DNA from 4 places in the Paenibacillus sp. SRL342 genome. Region 4 is predicted to be linked to each of the others. Evidence: riboswitches for the same ligand, from Rfam matches in the RefSeq annotation. Region 4 holds a riboswitch; each other region holds the start of a gene.
What was found. A riboswitch is a leader RNA that binds a small molecule or an ion and turns the genes downstream of it on or off. The one in region 4 is predicted to bind cyclic di-AMP.
Positions count from the first base shown of each region.

Region 1 (6,146 bases), 2.5 Mb from region 4:
ATGGTTTTTCCCTGAGCTTTGGCATTAACTTCACTGCCCTTCAGGCAGGTATCATCACGCTTTCCATTAATAGTGGTGCGTATCTAGCGGAGATTTTCCGTGCAGGTATCCAAGGGGTGGATCGTGGCCAGTTGGAAGCAGCTCGCTCCCTCGGAATGGGCAGAGGTGCAGCCATGCGCTACATCATATTGCCACAGGCTTTCAAGGCCGTATTGCCGGCAATTGGTAATGAATTCATAACGATTATCAAGGAATCCTCCATTATCTCTGTTATCGGTATGGTGGACATTATGTATCAGGCAAGTGTAGTCAAGAACATTACGTACCAAGGCTTGAGTCCATTTTTGATTGCAGCAGCCATCTACTTTGTAATGACGTTTATTTTGTCCAAGCTGCTGGGACGACTGGAAAGGAAGTTGAGTGCAAGTGATAGACGTTAGACAATTACACAAATCTTATGGAAATAACGATGTGCTTAAGGGCATTAATGTGACGATTGGCAAAGGCGAGGTTGTCGTGGTTATCGGTCCTTCCGGTTCAGGTAAAAGTACATTCTTGCGTTGTCTGAACCTCTTGGAACAACCTACATCAGGTGAAATCGATTTTGAAGGTGTTTCAATTACGGACCCCAAGCACAACATTAATGCAACTCGGGAAAAAATGGGCATGGTGTTCCAGCATTTCAACCTGTTCCCACACAAAACGGTACAGCAAAACATCACGATTGCTCCGATTAAAGTGAAGAAACAATCCACGCAGGAAGCGGAGAAAATTGCTGCTGATCTGCTTAACACTGTGGGCTTGTACGATAAAAAAGATACATTCCCGAATCAGCTGTCCGGTGGACAGAAGCAGCGGATCGCTATTGCAAGAGCATTGGCTATGCAGCCGCATGTCATGCTGTTTGACGAGCCTACTTCGGCACTGGACCCCGAGATGGTCGGTGAAGTGTTGGATGTCATGAAACGTCTTGCAGAAGGTGGGATGACTATGGTCATTGTAACGCATGAGATGGGTTTTGCACGTGAAGTAGGAGACCGGATCCTGTTCATGGATGGCGGGGTTATTGTAGAAGAGGGAACACCTGATGAGGTGTTTGGAGCACCAAAAAATTCACGTACACGTGATTTTCTTGCCAAAGTACTCTAAATGAAAGTGATCAATAGCGTTACTGACTTCGAGTCGGTGACGCTATTTTTTTATGGTTAATAATCACGTATGGATTCGGAAAAGTAACTATTCTGTTACCAAATGTAAAGTAATCGGGTCGTCCAATATTTCTAAAGTATCCAGTACTCTTACATATGCTTACATGCTAAAAAACCATTTGGTAAGAATTACTACAAGTTCAGGTTACAAAATTGTGATATATTGAACTCTGCCGAAACTTCCGGACAGGGAGTGCGGGGGATGTAACGATGCAGATTTGTGCAGGGGGAAGATCTACAGCACACTGCTTGGGGTGAATTAGGGGTACATAACGTTTCAAATGTAATGAAGAACCTATAGGGTGGGCTCCTCATCCGAATCCGACAACTAACTTCGCAGGCACAATGAGGGAGGAAGACCATGATTAACAAGAAACGTATAGCCAAAACAGCAGTAGCATTAATGACAACAGCAATGCTCATTCAAGCCGTTCCGGCTCACGCCGATTCAGTTCATGTGGCCAAAGAAGGGGATACCTTCTACACCTTATCAAAACAATATGGAGTAGCAATGAACACGTTGGTTAAAGCAAACAACGACATTTCACCTTACAATATTTATGGTGGTTTGAAAATTACAATTCCCGGTAAGGCAAACAATCTAGCTGCCGCGGCGACGGGGAGCAAGACCCAAGCCAAAACGGTTACTACAGCAAGCTTGGACGTTAACGCAGATAACAAAGTGGTTCAAGCCTGGGGTAAAACATTCGATTACAGCAAAGCTGTGAACGTGAAAGCAACGGCATACTCTGCAGATCCGTCTGAAAATGGAGGCTGGGGTGCAGTCGATTATTTCGGAAATGACCTTGAACTGGGTACGATTGCAGTTGATCCAAGTGTAATTCCACTCGGAACCAAAGTACTGGTAACGGGTCACAGCCATCCAGGATTGCCAAAACAGGCTTTTGTAGCCACAGCGCGTGATGTAGGCGGTGCAATCAAGGGTCACCGGATTGATATCTTTATCCCGGGTAGCAAACAGTCCGTAAGCACATTTGGATTTCAGGATATCGAGCTGTACATTCTGAAGTAGAAAATTAATTACATCTAACGAATTCAAACAGGGTGTCTGCCAGTCGCAAACTTGCGATTGAACAGCACCCTTTTAATATTCTCATTTATTTCTTCATCGTCATCTTAATCTTTGGCCTTTGACAATCCCAGCATTTCGTCCAAGGTGACAAGTTCATATCCGCGCTTTTGCAATTCCTCAATGATTTCAGGCAAAGCCTCAATCGTGCCGTTCAGGTTTGATCCTACACCGCCTCCAGCATGTTGCAGAACGATGGAGCCTGGTTTTACGGCAGACAGGATGTTATCTTTCACCTGTTCCTTTGAAAGGCCTTTCCAGTCCAGAGAGTCTACGTTCCAGTTCACAATGCTATAGTGTTGTTTGGCAGCCCATCTCAGCTGTTCTTCATTAATGTCTCCATAAGGCGGCCGAATCATCTTCGGCGTATATCCCGCCAAACGTCGAATAATATCCCCGGTATGTAAAATTTGTTTGCGAAAGGCATTCATCGACAGCTTACTGAATTCAGGATGATTGTAGCTGTGATTACCAACCATATGCCCTTCCTTAATGATGCGTTTCACCAGATCCGGATGTTTCTCTGCACGACTACCCACGATGAAGAATGTAGCTCTGACATTGTATTTCTTCAATACATCCAGCACTTGTGGAGTAAATCGTGGATCAGGTACATCATCAAAAGTCAGTGCAACCTTCTTTGTTGAAGGACCATTGGTTTTGAACGTATCGGCATATTTTTGACGTAACTGTCCCAATGTCAGTTGTTCTTCTTCCGCAGAATCCGAACCTGATACGGATTCACTTGGCGGGCTTGAAACATCCCGCGATGAAACTGGAGCATGATATCCTCCGAGAAAAATAACGATAACCATCAGCATAATGAGGCGTACGCGCATAATAACGGCCTCCTTTTCCAAAATGACGTTCTCTTTGGTATGCCCGGGCTATCCATAAGTTATGCGTAGTGTGAGAATTTTCATTGCCGATGTAGCTCATGAAAGCCATAATTCCTCCATATATAACATATAGAAAAGGATAGGTGGATGGGTATGAGTACATATGATTTGAAATCCATACGTTTACAGGTGATTGAAGCAGGAGAAGATAAGGTTTTTCTCGTTACGGGAGGAAAGGCGCATATTGGCGCCGCAGCCACATTCTATGTAGATCATGAGCGCGTAAGCGGGACGACGGTACATATTCCCGGTCATAAGGAACAAGAACTGTGTGAGCGGCTTGCCCGGAAGGCTGCCCAGCAGCTGAAAGTAACCGTTACGGTGATCATGGGTATTCATTTTGATTCCATCACGCGGATGCAGATCGACGAAATCGTGCAGACTGCAGAGAGGTTGATGGAAGATCATCTGATCAAAGATAAACGATCTTCCTGACGTAAGAGTCATCGAATGTTTTGATTTTATTTGCTAAAATTGAAACGAGTTGTAGATTGTTACGTATGTATGTTTATATACGATGTAATATCGACTAGGAGGAATAACATAATGTCCATTTTCAAACGTTTGCGTGATCTAACCATGTCTAACATCAACGCCATTATTGACAAGGCGGAAGATCCAATCAAGATGACGGAACAATATATCCGCGACATGCAAGAGGATCTGGAAGATGCGGAGAAAGCAGTAGCTCAACAAATCGCCATTGAGAAGAAATTCAAGCAGTTATTCGAAGAGCAGGAAGCTCTTGTGAAGAAACGTGAAGAGCAGGCGCATACGGCGGCACGTGCTCAGAATCTGGATTTGGCTCGACGTGCTCTGGAAGAGAAAAAGGCTGCTGAAGAGAAGATGGCTGAGTATAAAACCAGCTATGACCAAAACAAGGCTTCTGCAGATAACCTGCGTGGCAAGCTCGACGAGATGCGTAAGCAACTGACTCAAATGAAGAACAAACGTGAAACACTGGTAGCCCGCTACAATGCAGCAAAAGCCCAAACGGAAATCAACAAAGCGTTGAATGGGTTTGGCTCTGATACTGCAAGTGCTGGTATGAAGCGTATGGAAGAGAAAATGATGCAGATGGAAGCACAGGCAGAAGCAAGTAACGAAATGTCTTCCAAAGGCAAGTCTTTGGATGAAGAGTTCGAGAAGTTGGGTAAAGATCAAGCTGTTGAAGACGAACTCGCAGCATTGATGAAACAGTACGATAATAAGAACTAATACCTTGGTTGTCAGCAGGGTTAACCAGCGGAGGAGAAGAGCATTTCTCCTTCGCTTTTAAATGCGGTTCATGTTGATATGTGGGGGCTGTGTAAATGGATTTGAATATTTTGGCGATGTTGGTCTGGACCGGATCTGGTTCGGTTTTGCTGTTTGTCTTGATGTATGTAGATTCACTGTTCACGAAATATAAGGATTTTGCTGAAGTTAAGGCTGGCAATATGGCAGTAACCACACGTATGGTGATGAAATTATTTGCACAAGGGTATGTACTCGCTACGTCCATTTCTACAGCTGGTCATCTTGGAGAGGCATTGCTGGTCTCCGTTGTATCCTTTATCATTTTGTTGATTCTGGAGAGCGTTGTACACTTTATGATTCGCAAATGGGCCAATCTGGATCTGGATACGGGAATTCAGCAAGGGAAGACAGGATACGGGTTGTTCTCTGGCGCTTTACATATCGTGGGCGCACTGATTATTGCAGCTTGTTTATAAGATAAGGAACAGGAGTAATTCTCATGAGTGTATGGAAACGAATTAAAGGAATACTAACAAAACCTGAACCACCGCAGGCAGAGAAAACGATGCTTCAGCTTGCACCTGGTGATATCTGTGAGGTTTCTCTGGTCACTTATGAAGTCGTTGGTCGGGTACAAAATCGCGCTCGAAATGCAGTTGTGCTCACGCTGCAGGATGGTACCGCATTTCGATATTTGCATATCGAAGAACGTGAACTCACACGTTACGCTCTATATACACCAATTGATGGCAGGCTTGATGCACCTGATGAGGTGCCCACATTACTGGACCTGGATGGACGCGCATTTCATCTGGAGGAAGAGTATGGAGGCATGGTATCAACGGCAGGTAGAACTCCATATGGCCAGGCTGGAGAACAATTGGTATGGCAGTATCAGTCGGATGATAATATGCTTCTTCGGGTGGAGTGGCAAGACAGAAGATTTACACTGTATGAGGGTGAGTCCATTCTTCCTGCGGATATCAAAGTGATTCGTTCGAGCTAGGAGAGGTTCCCAATGAAAAAACGCTTGGCACATGGATTAAAATTAATGCTGGTCCTTAGCCTTGTGATGTCTCTGTTGTCCGCGTGCGGAGCACCTTCTGTTCAGGACACATACCCGCTTGAATCGGTTAACGGCAGTGGTAACTCAACGTCCTATGTGTACCGGGCTTCTGACCGTACCGTTCCGGAAGTGGCCCAGGAATTGTCTGACCAAAGGCAACCGGATCAGATCTCGGCAGAGAACACAGAGCGTATGTTCCTCGTGTATCAGGACGAGTATTATCATCTGCAACAAGACCCGAACAAGCCGGAGGATACCTTGGTTGAGGTGGACTCCAAGGAATATGTTCGGCAGAACTACGATTCATCTTTTTTACAAGGTTATCTGACCGCTACGTTAATCGGTAATCTGTTCGATTCTTTTGGCGGGCGAGGTTATGGCAACTATCGAGGATATACCAATAAAGATACGTATAAACCGAGTGCAGGATCTTATCGTGCACCAACAAGTAATGACAAGAAGCTTGCTCCACCTATTACTGTTGATCGGAAAGGTACGATTACAAGGCGTGGAAGCGATAAAGATTCAAGCGTGGGATCTGGCGGAGGATTATTCAACCGCAACAGGGATCAGAGCAAGGGGACCATTGATCGTAACAAGAGCAGTGGTGGGTTGTTTGATTCACCTAAGAAATCCTACAAAAA
Region 1 covers NZ_OZ481790.1:4,119,890-4,126,035, reverse strand. Annotated here, with positions in the region: gene AC4E8D_RS18060 (ABC transporter substrate-binding protein/permease) at 1-440, shown strand, start outside; gene AC4E8D_RS18055 (amino acid ABC transporter ATP-binding protein) at 427-1,149, shown strand; cyclic di-AMP (ydaO/yuaA leader) riboswitch at 1,370-1,567, shown strand; gene AC4E8D_RS18050 (3D domain-containing protein) at 1,570-2,241, shown strand; gene AC4E8D_RS18045 (polysaccharide deacetylase family protein) at 2,346-3,137, opposite strand; gene lpdD (prenylated flavin chaperone LpdD) at 3,291-3,632, shown strand; gene AC4E8D_RS18035 (PspA/IM30 family protein) at 3,744-4,415, shown strand; gene AC4E8D_RS18030 (DUF350 domain-containing protein) at 4,511-4,912, shown strand; gene AC4E8D_RS18025 (DUF4178 domain-containing protein) at 4,936-5,442, shown strand; gene AC4E8D_RS18020 (DUF4247 domain-containing protein) at 5,455-6,146, shown strand, end outside.
Region 1: it holds a riboswitch for cyclic di-AMP, as region 4 does, so the genes downstream of both, AC4E8D_RS18050 (3D domain-containing protein) here and AC4E8D_RS07175 (HAD family hydrolase) in region 4, are expected to answer to the same signal.

Region 2 (6,146 bases), 1.5 Mb from region 4:
CCAACCGCATGGCGGTGAGCCTGGCCTTTGAGGTTGCTGTTGATCGCACCGAAGGTGTCGGTGGTTATACGGACACACGTCTGTAATGTACCATCCTATGGGGAGGAAGATAACGCATGGTTTTTTCGCAAGAGGAAGTCGAAGCTCATCTGGGAAGGCTGGAAGGCTGGGAACTGGAAGAGGGACGGTGGATTGTACGTAAATTCGTGTTCTCCAACTACATGAAAGGGATTGCATTTGTGGATGAGGTCGCTGCGATCTCGGAAGCATTCAATCATCATCCTTTTATTACGATTGACTATACAACGGTTACGCTGCGTCTGACGTCATGGGATGCGGGTGGTATCACATCTGTAGATATCAAGGAAGCAGGACAATATAACGAAGCTTATGACAAAATGAGGTCGGAATAACGAGGTCAGTTATTATCGCGCGGCCAGAAGTGAGTGAACCATACATGTCAGACTATAATCAGAAACAACCTCTCATTGCTGTCGTAGGCAGTCTCAATATGGATCTCGTGGTGAAGACAGACATGATTCCGGAAGAGGGAGAGACTGTGAGCGGTGAGGAACTGCATTATCTCGCTGGTGGCAAAGGGGCCAACCAGGCTGTTGCTGCTGCGCGTCTGGGTGGACAGACTACGATGATTGGTGCGGTGGGATCGGACGGTTTTGGCGAACGTCTGCTGCACAGTCTGACGGAAAGTGGTGCAGATGCCTCGCAGGTTCGCGTATTGGAAGACACGGTTACAGGGACGGCGTCCATTTGGCTCTCTAGGGGAGACAACCGGATTATTGTTATTCCTGGTGCGAATGGGCAAGTGGTGCCTGAGATGCTGGAAGAGGCGGATACGGTAAAAAGCCTGACTGCAGCCGCAGCGGTGCTGCTACAGCTGGAGATCCCGCTGCCAGCGGTTACCCGCGCCGCCCAACTGGCGGCTGAAGGCAGCGCACTGGTGGTGCTCAACCCGGCTCCCGCGGTGCCGGGTCTGCCCCAGGAGCTCCTGCGGTGCGTCGACGTTGTCACGCCGAACCGCAGCGAGCTTGCCGTGCTTACCGGCCGGGATCATCTCCGGCCGGAAGACCTGGATGCGGCGGTCGCAGAGCTCGCCGCATCCCTCGGGGCCGCTGTCGTTACGACGCTCGGCCCCGAGGGGGCTGTGTACGCGGCGGCGCCTGGTGGCCGCGTACAAGCAGGGCGTGCCGGCGCGTGCCGTGCGCCCGGCTACGCCGTAAGCGCCGTCGATACGACCGGCGCTGGCGATTGCTTCAACGGCGCGCTGGCGGTAGCCCTCGCGCGCGGTGAGACTTTGGACGCGGCCGTAGGCTTCGCCATGGGTGCGGCCGCGTTATCCGTGACGAAGCTCGGCGCCCAGTCCGGGATGCCGTCCGCAAGTGAAGTTGAGGCCTTTCTGGCCGAGCACGCGGCAGATGCCTAATAATTGGTATAACAAAGAGGCTCTTATTCTCCCAAAAGGGGATTAAGGGCCTCTTCATTATGTAGTTCGTGCAGAGATTATTTCTTCTCTGACAGCCATATGGCGATATTTGCAATCTCTTCATCCTGCAGTTTGCCCTTGAAGGAAGGCATACCACCTTTACCTTTGACAATCGTAGAATAGATCTTCTCCAGATCATCCTGACTGCCGATGTTTGCCAGAGCAGGTCCTACGCCACCTTGAAGCTGATCCCCGTGACAGGAGATACAATTGGCTTTGACCAGTGCCTCAGCCTGTCCGGCATCCAATGTTACTTCCGGCATGGTTGGTTTGGCTTCTTCAGCCACTTCTTCTTTCCCTGGAAGCGTAAACATTAAAACAATAGCTAAAGCGCATGCTGCAAAAAATACTCCGCTCATGATCCATTTGTGCATCCCTTATGTCCCCTCCAGAATGAAAGATCATCTAACCTGAAACTATCCATATCATTATAACGGAACCTGTACTGACATCATAGCATTTTGTGGGAATTTTTTGAACTAATCACATAACAAGGGGCAAATTTGGTTGTTTTACAATGGATTCTAACCGCGAGGCCCTTCATAAACCATACAGTGAAAGGGCTTCAAGCCGCTTGGGGTCTGTCGTTCGTAGGTATCATGGGTGACAAATCCACTCTTCAGATAGACTTGAATGGCACGAGCATTCCAAGTGAGTACTTCCAGATCAATCTCATTCGTGGGATTTCGGCGAATGGCTTCCTGTACAATGGCAGTGACAAAATCTGTCCCTTGACCCTGACCACACAGCTCTGGATGCATGCCAAGGCCAATCCGGGTTACCCCTTGAAGTGGGAAGTATTGAGCAAACCCGCATATACGATCGTTCTGATCCAGGACGATCGCGTATTGCTCCTGCCGCAGCTGCGCATCTCCGAATTCCACTTCCAGAGCTTTCATCTGCTCCCAGGGGAGCCAGCTGTAGATATTGTAAGGCGGGTCATACTGCCAACTGCAGATAAGCTCCGCATGTTCTTCTCGCATGGGTACAACGTGAAACGTCACAGGGGTTTCCTTCATACACCCGCATGCTCCTTTCCTTGAAACAGAACTCTTTGTCCACTCTACAAAAGAGATGTTCATTTAGCAAGTCTTCCTTCCCAAGAAAAAAATGAAACAAAAGTTCCGGTAATTCCGTTTATATTATAACGGGATGGGTAAAAACATCATAAGGGCACGGACGAACGAACGCAAAATGAACCTGTTGATGTCGCAGGATATGCCCTGAGTAACTTGCAACATGAATAAGGATTGAATCACAAAAAAACCGCCGGATACATTCCTGCGGAGAATGTACCGGGCGGTTCTGTTATGCTTCTTGCTTCGTTCCAGTATGGTTAATGGTTACAGCATCATGTTGCTCAGCTTGTCCCTAGTCAAGGGCCAGTGATTCATATGCGTCCGTGCTCATAATCCGTTTCGCGCCAACATAACGATTGGCCCAATAGTTTTCACTCAATGCACTGATCGTAACGCCTTTGGAAGAAGAGGAGTGTGCAAACTTTCCATCCCCTACAAAGATTCCTACATGAGATACGCCTTTACCTGTTGTATTAAAGAACACCAGGTCACCAGCTCTCATTTCCATGCGGGATACGGAATCACCCATATCGAATTGGGAACTGGATTGACGTGCCAAATCAATACCCAACTTGTCGAATACATACCGTGTAAATCCGGAGCAGTCAAAGCCGTTAAGCGTTGTTCCCCCACTTTTGTATGTAGTTCCCATTGCTGAATCAATTACTGTGTCCATCTTTGAATCTGCGAATGCGCTACCTGCACCAAGCGATAAAGCGAATGTGATGCTAAGTACAGCTGCGGTTAATTTCTTCTTGAACAAGAGATATTCCCCTTCCAATGCCTGCGAGGTTAGCTTAAGGATTCGGTTGAAGGTCCCCTATGATCCCTCTGTAGCAAGATCAATTCACCCATAACTGGTTCCCCCGCTTCCCAGGTGCCAGGAATTTGGCTATGCTAGTTATGCACCTGCGAAATCAAGAAATGACGATTTAATTTTAAGTAGTTACAAATATGAATGTAAAGATTACAAAGTTGTTACTAAAAACTCACTGCGATTATTGTAACAGAGGAGTACGGCTTTGGCAACGTTTAGCAACAAATTTAGCAAAAAAAACCTCGACCTTTGACGGGGAAAGGTTGAGGTTTGCCTATTTATAAGTACATATTAGGCCATGAGTTTAACATGTGATGGTAACAATTTTTAAACTATCTGCTCTCACCTTTGGATATTTTGGACTGCCATAATCGGAAATGGCTGCATATTTTCCACAGACTCAATAGACATCTGGCAAGTGGATACGTCTGTTGTAGTATAAGTCCGGTAAGTCCCGTTAATAACCATGAGGCTGAAGTGAAGGCCCCAAAGACGAGCAGGTGTACTCCGCCCAGCAGGAGTGCAATGCCGATTACAGCGATGAGATGACGCATTGCAATCCAGAGTGCTTTGAGGGTACCGTGAGCCCCGCCTTCTCCTTCTGGTGCCGACACACCGAACTGCATGTAGAGTATGACATGGTGGATGATCCAACCATATACAATCCAAGCAGCAACATAAGGTATACCAGGCAAAAGTAATTGAAGCGAGTGAAATCCGTCCATGAGAATGGAGTAGAGCTTCGGTATGAGCCAGTAGGCGGGCAGAAGGATCAATAATGTACGTATAGTGTGGAGAAGCAGCATCGGTTTCCACAGATTTTTGATTCCGCGGACAAAGGGGATGCGCTCTTCTGTAGAATTAAAGTGCTGAAGTGAGTAGAGCAGTCCTGCCTGAATGAGGGGGCTGATCAACATGCGAACTAGCAGCATGCCCCCTAGAATCCATAGATAACGATGAACCTCCGGATGGGTAGACAGGTTAAGTTGACTTTCCATTTTGAACAAAAGTGTACTCAGCTCACCGGCATCAGCATCTGGATAGCGAAGGAGTAGTGGGATGACCGCCGACTGTACCATTCGATAGAAGAAATATCCCCAAATGAGTTGATAGAGAAATAAGAGTGCGGCAATGAACATATGCTGACGGACGAGAAACCAGCCTTCACGTATTTTCGCTTTCACCGTTTCCACCTCACCATGACAGACCTCCGAATATGGCTTCTATTAGTTTGGTTACACTCATGCTCCAGCGGGACTTTGCCTGCTCATCCAGTCCGGATTTCAGGAAATTGTTCATATGGCGGTTCTCCAGCACGATCGAGTACAGGGGATCGGTCATGGCCCAGGATACGGGGGATGTGTGAGTTAATTTATACGTGATGCGATCTTCTTGTCCATTCCATTGCTTGGTGAGGATATGCCCGTCTTCAAAAGCAATGCGAACAGGAACGGCGCTGTAATCACTGCCCTTTTTTGCGATCGTCACGGATGACTCGTACAATGTTTGACCGTCTTTCTGTACGGGCGTAACACGAATCTTCTCTACAGCAAAGTCAGCCATCCCGTTACCATAGACGTATTGATCAAAATAATCAGACCAGGAAGTGCGGGTCACTTGTTCCACAACGTTCTGGAAATCAGCCGAAGTGGGATGTTTGAAGCGGTATTTCTTCACATAGGTAGAGAGAATGCGTTCCATCTTTTTGGCACCGACTTGATGTTCGATACCAAGCAATACAAGCTTGCCACGTGTATAGACATTGGCGGCGTACTCATTCTGTGAATCGAACTTCCAAGATTCTTGTGTTAAGGATGAAGGAGACGTAATCAGTCCCGATTGTACCGGCAGATTCGGAATCAATCCGTATTCCTGCTCCATCAGTTTGTCTTCTGCATAAGAGGTGAATCCCTCATCCAGCCAGGCCTCCTCGAATTCGTTGCTGGCAACCATGCCGTAGAAGTACTGGTGTCCGATCTCGTGGATTACGGTACGTTCCAGGTCATAACCTGGCGTAGTGTCATCGGCTCCAAAGGCCGTAACTAGCGTAGGGTATTCCATACCTCCAGCACCGTTCCCCGCTTTGGGTGGAACTACGATGGATAAGGTAGCGTAAGGATACGGGCCAAACCATTTGCTATAATTGGCTAGAGCGGCCTTCGCAGCATGGAAATAACGTTCTTTCAGATCCTGATGAGCTGGGTCCAGATATAACTTGATTCGTACACCAGGCACATTGGGTGCGGAGAATGGCTCCTCTGCGTACACAAAATCGGGTGAGGCTGCCCATGCGAAGTCATGCACATCATCGGCGTAGAATTGATAGACCTTTTCTCCATTCTTCACCACGGCTTGCTGCGTTGGAAATCCGGTAGCAGCAACTTTGTATGTTTCAGGCACCCGAATACGCACACTATATATACCGAAGTCGGCGTAAAACTCTGAATTGCCATGGTATTGGTGCAGATTCCAGCCTTCCGTTGTTCGTCCACGCCTGCCTACAGGTTCATAGGCACTTAATTTGGGAAACCATTGACCTGCCATGACAAAATGATCAGCAGTTCCCATCCGGGCAAAAATCTTTGGCAGATTCACTTCAAATCGGGTGTGGAGTGTGATACTTTCCCCGCCTTTGACGGGTTTGGGCAGGCGTACTTTAATGAGGGTGGTGTCCTTGATATTTCCGTCATCTGGTTGCACGTACTGCATCCGGTGCAGCAGAGAGAGCCCGTCCTCCGTTTTCATTTCG
Region 2 covers NZ_OZ481790.1:106,216-112,361, forward strand. Annotated here, with positions in the region: gene AC4E8D_RS00505 (hypothetical protein) at 1-86, shown strand, start outside; gene AC4E8D_RS00510 (4a-hydroxytetrahydrobiopterin dehydratase) at 117-413, shown strand; gene rbsK (ribokinase) at 443-1,441, shown strand; gene AC4E8D_RS00520 (c-type cytochrome) at 1,519-1,875, opposite strand; gene AC4E8D_RS00525 (GNAT family N-acetyltransferase) at 2,026-2,520, opposite strand; gene AC4E8D_RS00530 (C40 family peptidase) at 2,873-3,343, opposite strand; cyclic di-AMP (ydaO/yuaA leader) riboswitch at 3,347-3,484, opposite strand; gene AC4E8D_RS00535 (hypothetical protein) at 3,730-4,581, opposite strand; gene AC4E8D_RS00540 (M1 family metallopeptidase) at 4,592-6,146, opposite strand, start outside.
Region 2: it holds a riboswitch for cyclic di-AMP, as region 4 does, so the genes downstream of both, AC4E8D_RS00530 (C40 family peptidase) here and AC4E8D_RS07175 (HAD family hydrolase) in region 4, are expected to answer to the same signal.

Region 3 (6,146 bases), 1.6 Mb from region 4:
AGCAGCCTGCGGATGCACGATAAGTCCTGCCGCGATCAGGTCCTCCCAATCGATCAGGCTCGGAGCACCTTCGTATGAAGTATGTACGCGCGCCAGAGCATGACGGATCGCTTCAGGTGAGGCATTCTCCACCCCAATGTCCCCTTTACGCGTTGCATCGGCTTCCGGAATGAAGGCATGTTTGCAGCCAGGCACCTTATTCGCAATAATTTTACGAATGCGTTCGCCAGCATGATCCGGATCTGTCAGTACAATGACTCCCCGTCTCTCCTGAGCAAGCGCAATCCGCTTCAGAATGCGTTGGTTGATTGCTGATCCACCTGTTTCTATTGTATCGGCTTCAACGGCCCGACGGATAGCTACCGTATCGTCACGGCCTTCCACCACAATGACTTCTTTTATCATGTTCCATTTCTTCCTTTCTAACGCAAAAAGAAGAGGAATATCCTCTTCTCTGCCAAACGGCGGGGGAGACTGAATTCAGACTCCTCCGCCGCATATTCCGCATGAATCATTCATGCAACTATTTTATAGCATTCCCATTTCAAAGTAAAACGATTTTAGTTCGCTTCCGGCTTCACCGGACCGATCACGTAGACCGTCTTGCCTTTCTTACGTCCAAAATTCAGGGCATGCTTCACACTGTCATAATATACATCAATTTTGTTGCCTTTAATGGCACCGCCTGTATCTTCCGCACGACGGAATCCCAGACCTTCGATATATACCCACCAGCCAATTGGAATGACTTTGGGATCAACCGCAATGGTGCGACCTTCCGTTACACGAGTACCGGAAGCTGTTTTAGTACCAATGCCAGGCTCTTCGGAAGAGTAGGCAGTCATGGATACATTTTTAAGTACTTTGGAGTATTTAAAAGAAGTCCCGGATACAGTAATCACTTTGCTGCCCGAGGCAGATGTTTTCTTCGAGTTCGTTGTTGTAGCCTTTTTGGTTGTTGAAGTTTGAGCCGATACAGTCTGAATCTCAGGTTCTTTCACGACCGGTTTTGCTTTGGTGCCGACAGCGATCACTTTATCTACACGATTATTCGCGACAGATTTGCCGACCATTTTTTTGGAGACCAATTCTCCATCCTGAAATACCTTTTCGATATGCTGTACAAGTGTGCCTTCTTTGCCGTTTACAACGACACGGTTATCCCCTTTGTACAAGCTAGGGTCAGCCGTTTTAATAACTTTGTAAGCGATCGGTTGCTCTACTTCCACTGTACGCTTTGTTACGCGCACTACACGGATCTTCATCTCCGCTTTGATCGCAGTTCCGAGCGCCGGATACACTTTATCATTACTTTCAACTTGAATACCTGATTTTTGAATTGCATCTTCCACCGATGAATCGGTTGTATACAGAGTCTTGGTGTCTCCGTCTGCCGTAATGTTAACTGGAACGGCCCGCTCAATAACGATTCGGTCTCCATCTGTAATCGCCCCATTCATGGACATGGATACCTTATCGTGAGGGCTGACTGTGATCGACTGCTCCTCCAGCATTTCCTGAAGCATTCCTGTACGAGTCTCTACCACCTGAGCTTTGCCATCAATAACCAGCGAAATTTGTTTCCCGGCCTGACCGTAAACGACTAACAAGATCATGATTGTAAGCGCAATTGAGAAAATCGCGATCAATGCCATTTGACGCATGTTCTCATGCTTCCACCGCAACGCGAAAGACTTACTGGATGATCGTGACTCATGGGTCTCTTCTGGTTGGAATGTGCCCACTTCTCCGTCCTCCTTCATAGCCTCGCCGTCTAAAGTAATGCATGATGTCTTTGACGTGACTATACCAAATTTTCTACAGAACACAGATTGGACCAACATAATCCGGTTCTGCACCATGAATCAATCTTCGCAACATGATGTCATCCTCCTGAATACCTACCGTATGATGACAATATTTCTTTTATTCAAAAACAAAAAAGCCAAAGAAAGAGTGTAAGAGGAACTCTTTCGTGGCTTCCGAATGATTTTGAATATCGGAAATTCATGCACGAGGTTACCTCTCTTTTTCCGCTTGCGAGGTTAGCTGTCGGGTTCGGGCGAAAGAGAGCCGCCCTATCTTGGGTCACCCGCTCATGGCGGACGCCCTTGAATTCACCCCGAGACCCAAAGAAGAAATCAAATACGGCTTCGCAGTTCCCTTCGCTGCTTTTGGGTCAGCGAACGTTGCGCATCGGCCAAATACACCGATGTTTAAGCCCTATTGGTTCCCCCGCTCTCCGTTAACGGAGACTCAGCGAGACTGATTCATGAAAGTAATGTTGTTTCATCGGAAAGTGTCCCTTTGTTCATCCCCCGAACATCTGTCCAATTTTCCGCACAACAATTCACTGAAAAGATGATATCCTGTTTTGATGCATGTTGTAAAGCGTTGATCAAGTACGTTTTTCTGAATATTTGGTTAAAATATTGTAATATTCTTGATTTATTTGGATCAAAGGGCAAATTAACTCCGCTTACCTGCCTTTTTCACCTCATTTACTCGTTTTTTTAACGAATTCCAAATCGTTCCATGGCATTTTTGGTTGTTATTGCAGCAATTTCCTCCACCGAAATGCCTTTAATTTCCGCAGCTGCCTCTGCAACCAGACGTACATGCGCTGTCTCATTTCGCTTCCCACGATAAGGGTGAGGTGTCAAATATGGAGCATCTGTTTCAATGAAAAACCGGTCCATAGGAACCTTCTCCAGCACCTCTTTGGGCTGCTTTGCATTTTTGAATGTGATTGGTCCTCCGAAGGAGAGATGGAAGCCCATATCGAGACAACTTTTTGCTGTTTCCCAGCTGCCCGAGAACGAGTGCATCACACCACCAACCTCACCCGCTTTCTCTTCACGCAAAATTCTTATGATATCCTCATGTGCATCCCGATTATGGATGACAATCGGCATCTTCACTTCACGCGCCAAAGCAATTTGTTGTCGTAATACGCGATGCTGTATTTCCTTTGGTGAAGTGTCCCAGTGATAATCCAATCCAATCTCACCAATCGCAACCACTTTTTCATGCTTGCATAAAGATGCAATCCACTCCAAATCGCCCTCCTGCATTGTGATCGCATCTACGGGATGCCACCCTACAGCTGCATATATAAAATCATATGTTTCAGCGAGTTTCATTGTGGTTGGAATCGTCTCCCGGTTAAAGCCAATGTTGATCATGCGACCAACTCCTGCATCCACAGCACGCTGAATCATGTCCTCGCGGTCCTCGTCGAATTGTGGTGCATCCAGATGTGTATGTGTGTCGAACAGCATCATGTCTGTATCTCCCTTCATGTCGAAATAACGACTATCTTCTTTTGTAAATTTAATTTGTAAATTCCAATAATTTAATGACTCGTACATAAAACATTTTGGGTAATCTGTGTATTACATCATCACGTTTGTTTCTTCACAACTACAATATATAGAAGAGATACGGATATTCTGATCTATATATTGCTAATTGCGCTCATTTTGCCTGCTTGCATTTACAAAATTATGTCGATCTACATATACTCCCCATTAAAGCAGATTACTGTATCATGAAAAATAGCTCTTTTAGAAAGTGTTTTGATATCAAAATTCTTCATCGGATTATACCCACACGATTACAAGAAATAGGGGCGTATATGTGACGGTAATTCGTGAATAATCGCATCCACCTTGTTTTGCGGGTAATACAAATGATGTTTCCCTCGGTGAAGCCCACTGATGGAACGGACAATGTCAGATACTTCTGACAACTCACGTAAATTGTCCTGTCGATCCAGAAGAAGAATCTGCTTATCTGTGGATTCATCCGGACGAAACACATCATACGGATTATCCGAAGGAAAATCAATTTCAAGATCATATTCGGGATCGAGGCCAGCCTGTACAAAAGCTTCCCGAATCTCTTCCATCATTGTCAAGTCGACCTGTTCAAGCTCTACATACTTATATAACTTGCGATCCATAAAACGTTCGCATAACTCACTCAGAACAGTATCGTCCTCCTTGCGCCACTGCGTAAATGCCGTCTGAATTAATGCTTCATCCAACTGCAAATATTCATCTACGGATAATTCCCCTTCAAATAGTTGAGGGAGTGGATCAATCATGAAGCGGAATTGAAAACCATGTTGTATGAGTGTTTTCGCTCGCTTGAATATTTGCCGCAATATAATTTCAGAACTACGAGTTACCGGATGGAAGTAAATCTGCCAATACATCTGATACCGAGACATTAGGTAATCCTCCACAGCATGCATGCCTGACTCCTTGACTACAATCCGCCCATGATAAGGACGCAGCATCCGAAGGATACGATCAAGGTCAATCGTGCCGTAATTTACACCTGTAAAATAGGCATCCCTGAGCAAATAATCCATTCGGTCTGCATCAAGCGGACTGGTCACCAAGTTCACAACAATCGGCTTTTCATACGTTTTTTGAATGACAGATGCTACTTTCTCAGGAAAATCAGGAGCATACCGTCTTAAGATCGCCCCTACTTCGGTATCACCTGTAATGATGCGACAAGTCCAATCTTCGTGATTCATGTCAAAAGCTTCCTCGATGGAGTGAGAGAATGGCCCATGCCCGAGATCATGAAGCAGAGCTGCACACAGAGCTACAATCTTTTCTTCCTTCGGCCAATCCGAATAATGACTTCTTTCAAATTGAGAGATGATCTTGCGTGTGATCTCATAAACACCTAGTGAATGTGAGAACCGACTATGCTCTGCTCCGTGAAAGGTAAGGTAAGAAGTACCCAGCTGACGAATCCGGCGTAAACGCTGAAATTCCGGGGTGTTAATTAACTGCCATATAACCGGATCTTGCACGTGGATATAATTATGTACCGGATCTTTGAATACTTTCTCTTCCGTTAAACGTTGTTCCATGTCGACTCACTCCTTTAATTTCTTTTATATTAACGCTTTGAGCTCTACGATTCACCTAGGATTCGACACGACATGACGAACTTTGTCGAATGAAGTAGTTTTGTCGTTTTCCAAATCGACAAAGCTGACATTGAGGTTTAAATGCGAAAAACAGCTTCCAATCCCTTACCACCCGTAACCTTGTGAAAAACAGCCTTAATTTTAAGCTAATTTTAAGGTTGACTGATTTGGGAATCGTTGGTATGATGAGTATCATAAAACATAAAATAATGTCGAATAATGACAATGATAGTTAGCTGAGAGGAGCACTGATTATAATGATGAAATCAACAGGTATTGTAAGAAAAGTGGACGAACTGGGACGGGTAGTTATTCCAATTGAATTGCGCCGTACGCTCGGTATTGGTGAAAAAGATGCTCTGGAAATCTACGTTGACGGCGAGCGCATCATGTTGAAAAAATACGAGCCTGCTTGTATCTTCTGTGGTAATGCAGAGAACGTTACTTACTTCAAAGGTAAAATTGTTTGTAACGAATGTATTTCCGAAATCCCTGCACCTGTAGCAAAATAAAAAATACAGGTATACTGGACTTATCTAAATTGTTATTTCTAACCTTTTTAATATTCCTTAATGACCTTCCCGGTGTGAACCCCACCGAGGAAGGTATTTTTTTGCCTTGTTATGGGTTCCATTATCCAAAATAATTCTGTCACACGAGAACCGGAAGAAACGATGAAATTTTTTTGAGTCACTCTGCTCTTTTTAATATTCCACTAAGGTTGGTTATAAGCTTCTTTTCAGGTTATGTTCCCCACAACAGAAGATATTTGGTTAGATTACTGCTCAATTAATGCATTATATACATCACGCTTCGTCAGACCGCGATCAGTAGCCGTTTTTTTCATTGCATCTTTGCGGTTATGTCCTTCATCCTCATAATGGCTGACATGATCCGCGAGTGACATGAGCTGCCACCATGCTTCGCGCTCAGCCTTACGCTCCTCTTCCTTAATGCCTTCTACCAGCAAACAGTACTCGCCAAGAGGCGGATGTTCTTCAAGCCAGTCTATACATTCCTTCACGGTGCCCCTTGCGAATTCCTCATGACGCTTGGTTAGTTCACGAGCCAGGACAATCGAACGATCACCCAGAATCTCTTCGAGGTGGACTAATGTTTTCCGAATACGGTGAGGCGATTCATAGAATAACAAAGTCCCGTTGGATTCGTCAAAAGCCTCCAGCACTTTTCG
Region 3 covers NZ_OZ481790.1:28,678-34,823, reverse strand. Annotated here, with positions in the region: gene rnmV (ribonuclease M5) at 1-405, opposite strand, end outside; gene AC4E8D_RS00150 (resuscitation-promoting factor) at 561-1,745, opposite strand; cyclic di-AMP (ydaO/yuaA leader) riboswitch at 2,019-2,272, opposite strand; gene AC4E8D_RS00145 (TatD family hydrolase) at 2,514-3,284, opposite strand; gene AC4E8D_RS00140 (HD domain-containing protein) at 3,617-4,894, opposite strand; gene AC4E8D_RS00135 (AbrB/MazE/SpoVT family DNA-binding domain-containing protein) at 5,212-5,466, shown strand; gene rsmI (16S rRNA (cytidine(1402)-2'-O)-methyltransferase) at 5,733-6,146, opposite strand, start outside.
Region 3: it holds a riboswitch for cyclic di-AMP, as region 4 does, so the genes downstream of both, AC4E8D_RS00150 (resuscitation-promoting factor) here and AC4E8D_RS07175 (HAD family hydrolase) in region 4, are expected to answer to the same signal.

Region 4 (6,146 bases):
TGATTTCGATTAAAGGGTATTCCGCGTTCTTTCAAATTCTGTGCGACAAGTGCCATGTTAGCGTTCTTGCCTCGTTTTGCCCAGGCTTCCGTCAGATGCAGGTAATGTCTATGACTACTGTGTATATCCGGGTTTGGTGAGCATTGACCGAGTCCCTGTTGCCAGGCACGGTTACAACTTTGGATAATCCAATTGTCATCAACGATGATGAGCTGGTGACGTATGGACTGGAACGACAGCCTCTCCAGATCGGATGTAACATGTCTCATGGATGAGACCCTCCTTTGGCAGAAATCTTATCTCAGTTTATCTGGAATATCCAAAATATCAGCGACCAGGTGCCTGAATCGGGTTGCTTTGCGTGTGCCGTGAATAAGATTGGATAAACGATAGGGTGGGATGCCATGCTGTTCGCAAAAAGTCTTCTGGTCCACTTGAAGTTCGGTTAGCCGTCGTTTGATGGCCCATCCGAACGGAGTAACTGGTTTTTTCTTGTTCAAAAGGGTTCACCCCTGGTTAGAATGTAGTATTCAGCCGCCCTTTCTTCATGTAGAATGTATAGAAATGCGAGCTGTATGTTTCATTATATACGTAAATTCGTCATCTAACAATTAAAAAAGACGGAAAAAAGTGTATTTTGTGATTATAAATGGCGTAAATACGTAAATAAAACAAATAAAATGACAAAAAACACGTCGGCAAGGAGGTTGCCGCGTGTTTTTTAGTTTGTTTGAATGAAGGGGAGCAGGTATGAGGAGGAAGAGGATTAGGCCCTGTAGGCATGAAGTCCAGCTCCGAGCATATGGAAACTGGGGAAAAACGATTTCATGGACATCGAGGTTGGCTGTGCCAGTCCATCCGCAGCCGAGGCGCTGACGGTCTTCCATTCATTCTCCAGATCTGTGGCCAGGCGGACCATCAGATCCTTGGTTGTATCGTTGTTCAGGGGAATGACTTTGGAGGCTTCGGTTATGCAGGCATTCATGGCTGAATGCAGGTAACCAAGGACCGCCTCCTCGACCGGGATGTCGAGGTGGTGGTTAATCCAGGCGTGAACAGTGGAGAGGCAGCCAACCGAATCATATTTGGCAAAGATCTGTTCGAGCTGGCTGAATTCAATCCAGGGGTGCAGAGCGCGTGCGAGTCTGATCAATCGTTTACCCATCGCGGCAGCTTGTTCTCTGAGATCTCCAGGGGTTCGCTGAACATGGACGAGCTTGTCGATCAGAGCTATCCGCCATGTATCCTTGTGATCTGCTGCGGTATAGATGCCTTTGATGGCCATACCTTCAAGACGAACTATGCTGGGATGCAACTGACAACGCATGAATGATTCGAGATCTTCAGCATTACGAATGGTACCCTCCCTGATATGGATATCCATGCCGAAGGAATGGGTGAACCCTCCAACCTGAATAGAGGAATCAAGCAGTTTGACATAATCGAGCAGCTTATTCCCACGGTTCACAATCATTCGCCTCCTGTGTTCGTTAAATGTCACTTAAAGTGACATTTATATTCCTTTTTGTTTACTTTGTGTTTAAAAATCCGAATTATATGATAGTTATCATCCCATAAATGTCCGCTTTTTGTCAATAGTATCCGTGAAAATTAATGAATTAAATCTGAAATTTAATATTGTGTTATTTTATATAACTTATTGTGTTACTTATATGGCGAAGTGCAGGGTAGACTATATATAAGGAAGGACTATATATAAATGAATCAACAAGATCGGCTCTTACCGAAAAAGAGGGGATCAAATCTAATGATATGCAGTTCATGGGTAAAGATGACGAGATTATGCGATTTTTGATGAAATTGCCTAGCTGAAAAAGTAGTAGTAAAAAATACTTTACTTTTGGTTCTGGACCCGGTATAATCAATTCTGTTGCCGATTATTTACGACATGCGGTCGTGGTGGAATGGCAGACACGCTATCTTGAGGGGGTAGTGGGCGTATGCCCGTGGAGGTTCGAGTCCTCTCGACCGCATCATATGAACGATTAAAAAGAAGCTTTCCATTAATGGAAGGCTTCTTTTTAATCGTTCTTTTTGAACAGTTTGACATCAAAGTTGAGAGAAAAAAAGGCCATCCATTACCGGGGCAATGGTGCTCTACCTTCCGGCTACGGGTGGCCAATGTATTATTTTTGCAGCAAGTTTTTGATATCTTCTTCAATCTTGTCCGGTGTTGTTTTGGGAGCATAACGTTTGATTACCTGTCCGTTCTGATCCACAAGAAATTTGGTGAAATTCCATTTGATTGCTTTGGAGCCGAGCAGGCCAGGAGCTTCTGTGCTAAGGTGTTGGAAAAGAGGGTGAGCGCTTGAGCCGTTCACATCAATTTTCTCAAACATGGGGAAACTCACGCCATAATTCATCTGACAGAACTCGGCAATATCGTCGGAAGATCCTTTTTCCTGTGCAAACTGGTTGCTTGGGAAACCAAGCACTTCAAATGGAGCATCTTGAAACTTGTCTTGCAATTCTTGCAGACCTTTCAATTGAGGGGTAAGGCCGCATGAGCTTGCCGTATTCACAATCAGGAGCACTTTGTCACGGTAGTCGGACATTTCAACTTCTTGACCGCGAAGGGTATTCACTTTGTAATCGTAGACTGTCATCTAAATCGCCTCCATTTATTTACTCTTATATCTTCTATTATATTGGTTGCAATTAAATATTGCAAAATTAATATGGTGTTAAAAGAATCAAAACAGGCAAGTTGTGCAGAATACGTGAATGAATTGCGAAGTGATTTACGCGAGAGTGAGAATTAGATAGCCTTGGAGAGATAGATAGAGTATAACTTTGTTGTAAGCGTTATTATGGATGGGAATTGCCAAAAATCTGCCGATTCGGTGATCTGGGCGGACTTTACACCGCCATGGCACGGGTGTATGATTCATTACGTAATTTCAATTTAAACTAAAATTGTACTTGAAAAACGAAACAAACGATAATATCGCTCGATCTTATCCTTAAGATATACGAACGATGTTTTAATCGCTGAGTTTCCATTCATTGATGAATGGGAAACGGGGGAACCAACAGAATGCGCTGTCCAGGACAGTGGCATTCATGGGGTGAATTTTCCGGTGACAGCCGGAAATAGGGCGACTCTCGCGCCCGAATCCGTCAGCTAACCTCGTAAGCGTTAAAGGGAGAGGCAACAAGCCGTACGCTGGTTCATGGTGTTTTCGCCATGGATTATTTAAGAAGCGTTCGGGAGGCCTTGGTCCCCCACGCTTCTTTTTTGTTGTCTTTTCACGCCAAGGGAGGAACGAATGATGGATACTGAGATGATCTTAGTGACTGCTCCAAATGAAGCAGGACGCAAATTTATTAAATTGCTGATGTACAAAAAAATGCCGTTTGCCGTTCTAACCAACAGTGCAGGGGAAGAGCGCAGACTCCGTAGAATCGGAGTAGAACATGTCATTCGCATGAACACGGCTGCAGCTCAAAAATGGTTTTTGCCGCAGGGCAGCGTAGGCAACGTGTTTATTTTCGAGAACAGCCTGAATCTGACCTGTCGTTATTTACAGATCTGCCGTTCATGGACATCGAAATCCCTGTGCGTTATTACGGAGCAGAGTCATCCTAAGGGCATCTATCGGGGCATGGGCGCAGACCGGATCGTATATTCGCTCAATGGGGAAGTTGGCTTTCTCCTCAATGGTTAATGCCATCGCTTGTGATTGCTCAGGTGTAAGGTGCCTGTTATAATTGAATGTATCGATAAACGGAAGTTTGAGGAGACTCATGCAGGATGGTGAGTCTTCTTTTTTATGGTTTTAGAGGTTGTTCAAAAAGTCCGCTTTTGATTACGAAGGATGCCTTGTGGCATCATCAGCATCGAATATGAAATTCAGCCGAAATGTCCGTTGCTCACGTAGTTTTCCCTACGCTCCGCTACTCCATTTCTAGCTTCATTCCATCTTCTCGGTACTGAAAACCAGACTTTTTGAACTCGATTAGGATCAGGAATCACCTGTGGCTTACAAGGAGGAATTGGCGTGCCGGATGTAGGTGGATTGAAATGGTTGTTTTTTGATGTTGGAGATACACTGGTGGATGAATGGGAGCCGGTTGATGATATTATCGGACAGTTCGTCCGCGAAGCCTGTGCATTGGGATATCCGGTGAAGATTGAGGCGGTACGCGAACTGTTCGCGAACTGTTACCAGAAATATGAGCAATGGCCTATGAGAGTGGCGATTCGCACATTTGTTGAAGACGAGGGACACCAGAAACAGATTCAGGACAAGTTGAAGTTTCAAAAAGATCTTGAACGTCCGTTTCCTTCAGCGGATTACGTTCTTCAGCAGTTGTCACGGCATTATCGCATTGGCATTATTGCCAATCAGAGTCCTGGAACGGAAGAGAGACTGGAGAGTTACGGCTTGCGGAAGTATGTTGATGTTCTGGCATGTTCGGCTGAAGAAGGAGTGTCCAAGCCAGACCCTGAGTTATACGCTGTGGCCTTGAAACAGGCCGGTTGTGAACCAGAGGAAGCCGTCATGATCGGCGATCGGATCGATAACGACATTATACCTGCTCTGAAGCTGGGCATGCGTACGATTCGAATTATGCAGGGTTACGGAAGATTCCAGCCAGAACTATCGGATGACCAACGTGCGGATTGGACTGTTGATTCATTGGATCAACTCCTGCCGTTACTGATACCAAATCAGGATTAGATGGTTGTTTATTGGAGTTTGAGTTTTACTATAAAAGGAAACACCTTGCTGTATTGCAACAATAAAGGCTGATCAACTTGGGTATTGCATACCAGAGTTGATCAGCCTTTTTAGTATTTAGTCGATAAGAACGAGATTAGAATAACCGAATCGTCTGAATGATCAGATATACATTCAGCACAACGATAATTGCGGCAATGACCCATGAGATGATTTTGAGCCACAATTTGTTGGCGAATGCACCCATGCTTTTTTTATCACTCGTGAACATCACCAGGGGAATTACAGCAAAGGGCAATTGAAGCGACAGCACGACCTGGCTCAAAATGAGCAGTTCTTCTGTGCCATGTTCTCCTGCAATGGCTGTCACAATTACCGCCGGGATGATGGCGATCAGACGTGTGACCAGTCTGCGCAGCCAAGCCGGAATCCGAATGTTCAGGAAACCTTCCATAACGATCTGCCCAGCAAGTGTACCTGTAAGGGTAGAGTTCTGACCTGATGCTAACAGCGCCACACCGAACAGAATGCTTGCAACCGTAGTACCCAATAGAGGTGTCAGCAGATGATAAGCATCTGCGATCTCAGCAACCTGCGTCATACCAGCACTGTGGAATACAGCAGCAGATACAATCAGGATGGCTGCATTGATGAACAGGGCCAGTGTCAACGCGATTGTAGAATCCATGGTCGAGTACCGAATGGCTTCTTTTTTGCCCTGTGGGGTCTGTTCGATCTGACGGGTCTGGACAATGGAAGAATGCAGGTACAGATTATGCGGCATCACGGTTGCTCCGATAATACCAATGGCAATATAGAGCATAGCCGGGTTTTGCAGAATCTCAACATTGGGTACAAAACCATGGAGAACACCGCCCATATCCGGTTTCGCCAGAAACAGATCAATCCCGAAGCAGAGGGCGATGGTTGCCATCAGCACAATGACGAGAGTTTCCAGAGCGCGGAAGCCTTTGTTTTGCAGTACAAGAATCAGGAGTACATCAACCGCGGTGATGATAACGCCGTATAACATGGGGATGTTAAATAACAGCTTTAACGCGATGGCAGAACCGATGACTTCAGCCAGATCGGTGGCTGCAATGGCAAGCTCACACAGAATCCATAACATCATGACAACAGGCATGCTGAATCGTTCACGACAGGCTTGAGCCAGATCCCGTCCAGTGACGATGCCGAGTTTGCCAGCCAGCGACTGAAGGACAACGGCCATCAGGTTCGATAACAGGATGACGGATAACAAGGTATACCCGAACTGTGAGCCGCCTGCGATATCTGTTGCCCAGTTCCCGGGGTCCATGTAACCTACGGCAACAAGGTATCCTGGGCCTACAAAGGCGAGGAATTTCTTCCACCATGCAGCATTCTGCGGAACTTTCATGGAACTATGTGCTTCTCCAAGGGAAGGGGCCATGCCCGCAG
Region 4 covers NZ_OZ481790.1:1,606,690-1,612,835, forward strand. Annotated here, with positions in the region: gene AC4E8D_RS07150 (nitrogen regulation protein NR(II)) at 1-269, opposite strand, end outside; gene AC4E8D_RS07155 (XRE family transcriptional regulator) at 297-500, opposite strand; gene AC4E8D_RS07160 (urease accessory protein UreF) at 767-1,468, opposite strand; tRNA gene AC4E8D_RS07165 (tRNA-Leu) at 1,912-1,994, shown strand; gene AC4E8D_RS07170 (glutathione peroxidase) at 2,148-2,627, opposite strand; cyclic di-AMP (ydaO/yuaA leader) riboswitch at 3,001-3,175, shown strand; gene AC4E8D_RS07175 (HAD family hydrolase) at 3,291-3,689, shown strand; gene AC4E8D_RS07180 (HAD family hydrolase) at 4,023-4,706, shown strand; gene AC4E8D_RS07185 (Nramp family divalent metal transporter) at 4,843-6,138, opposite strand.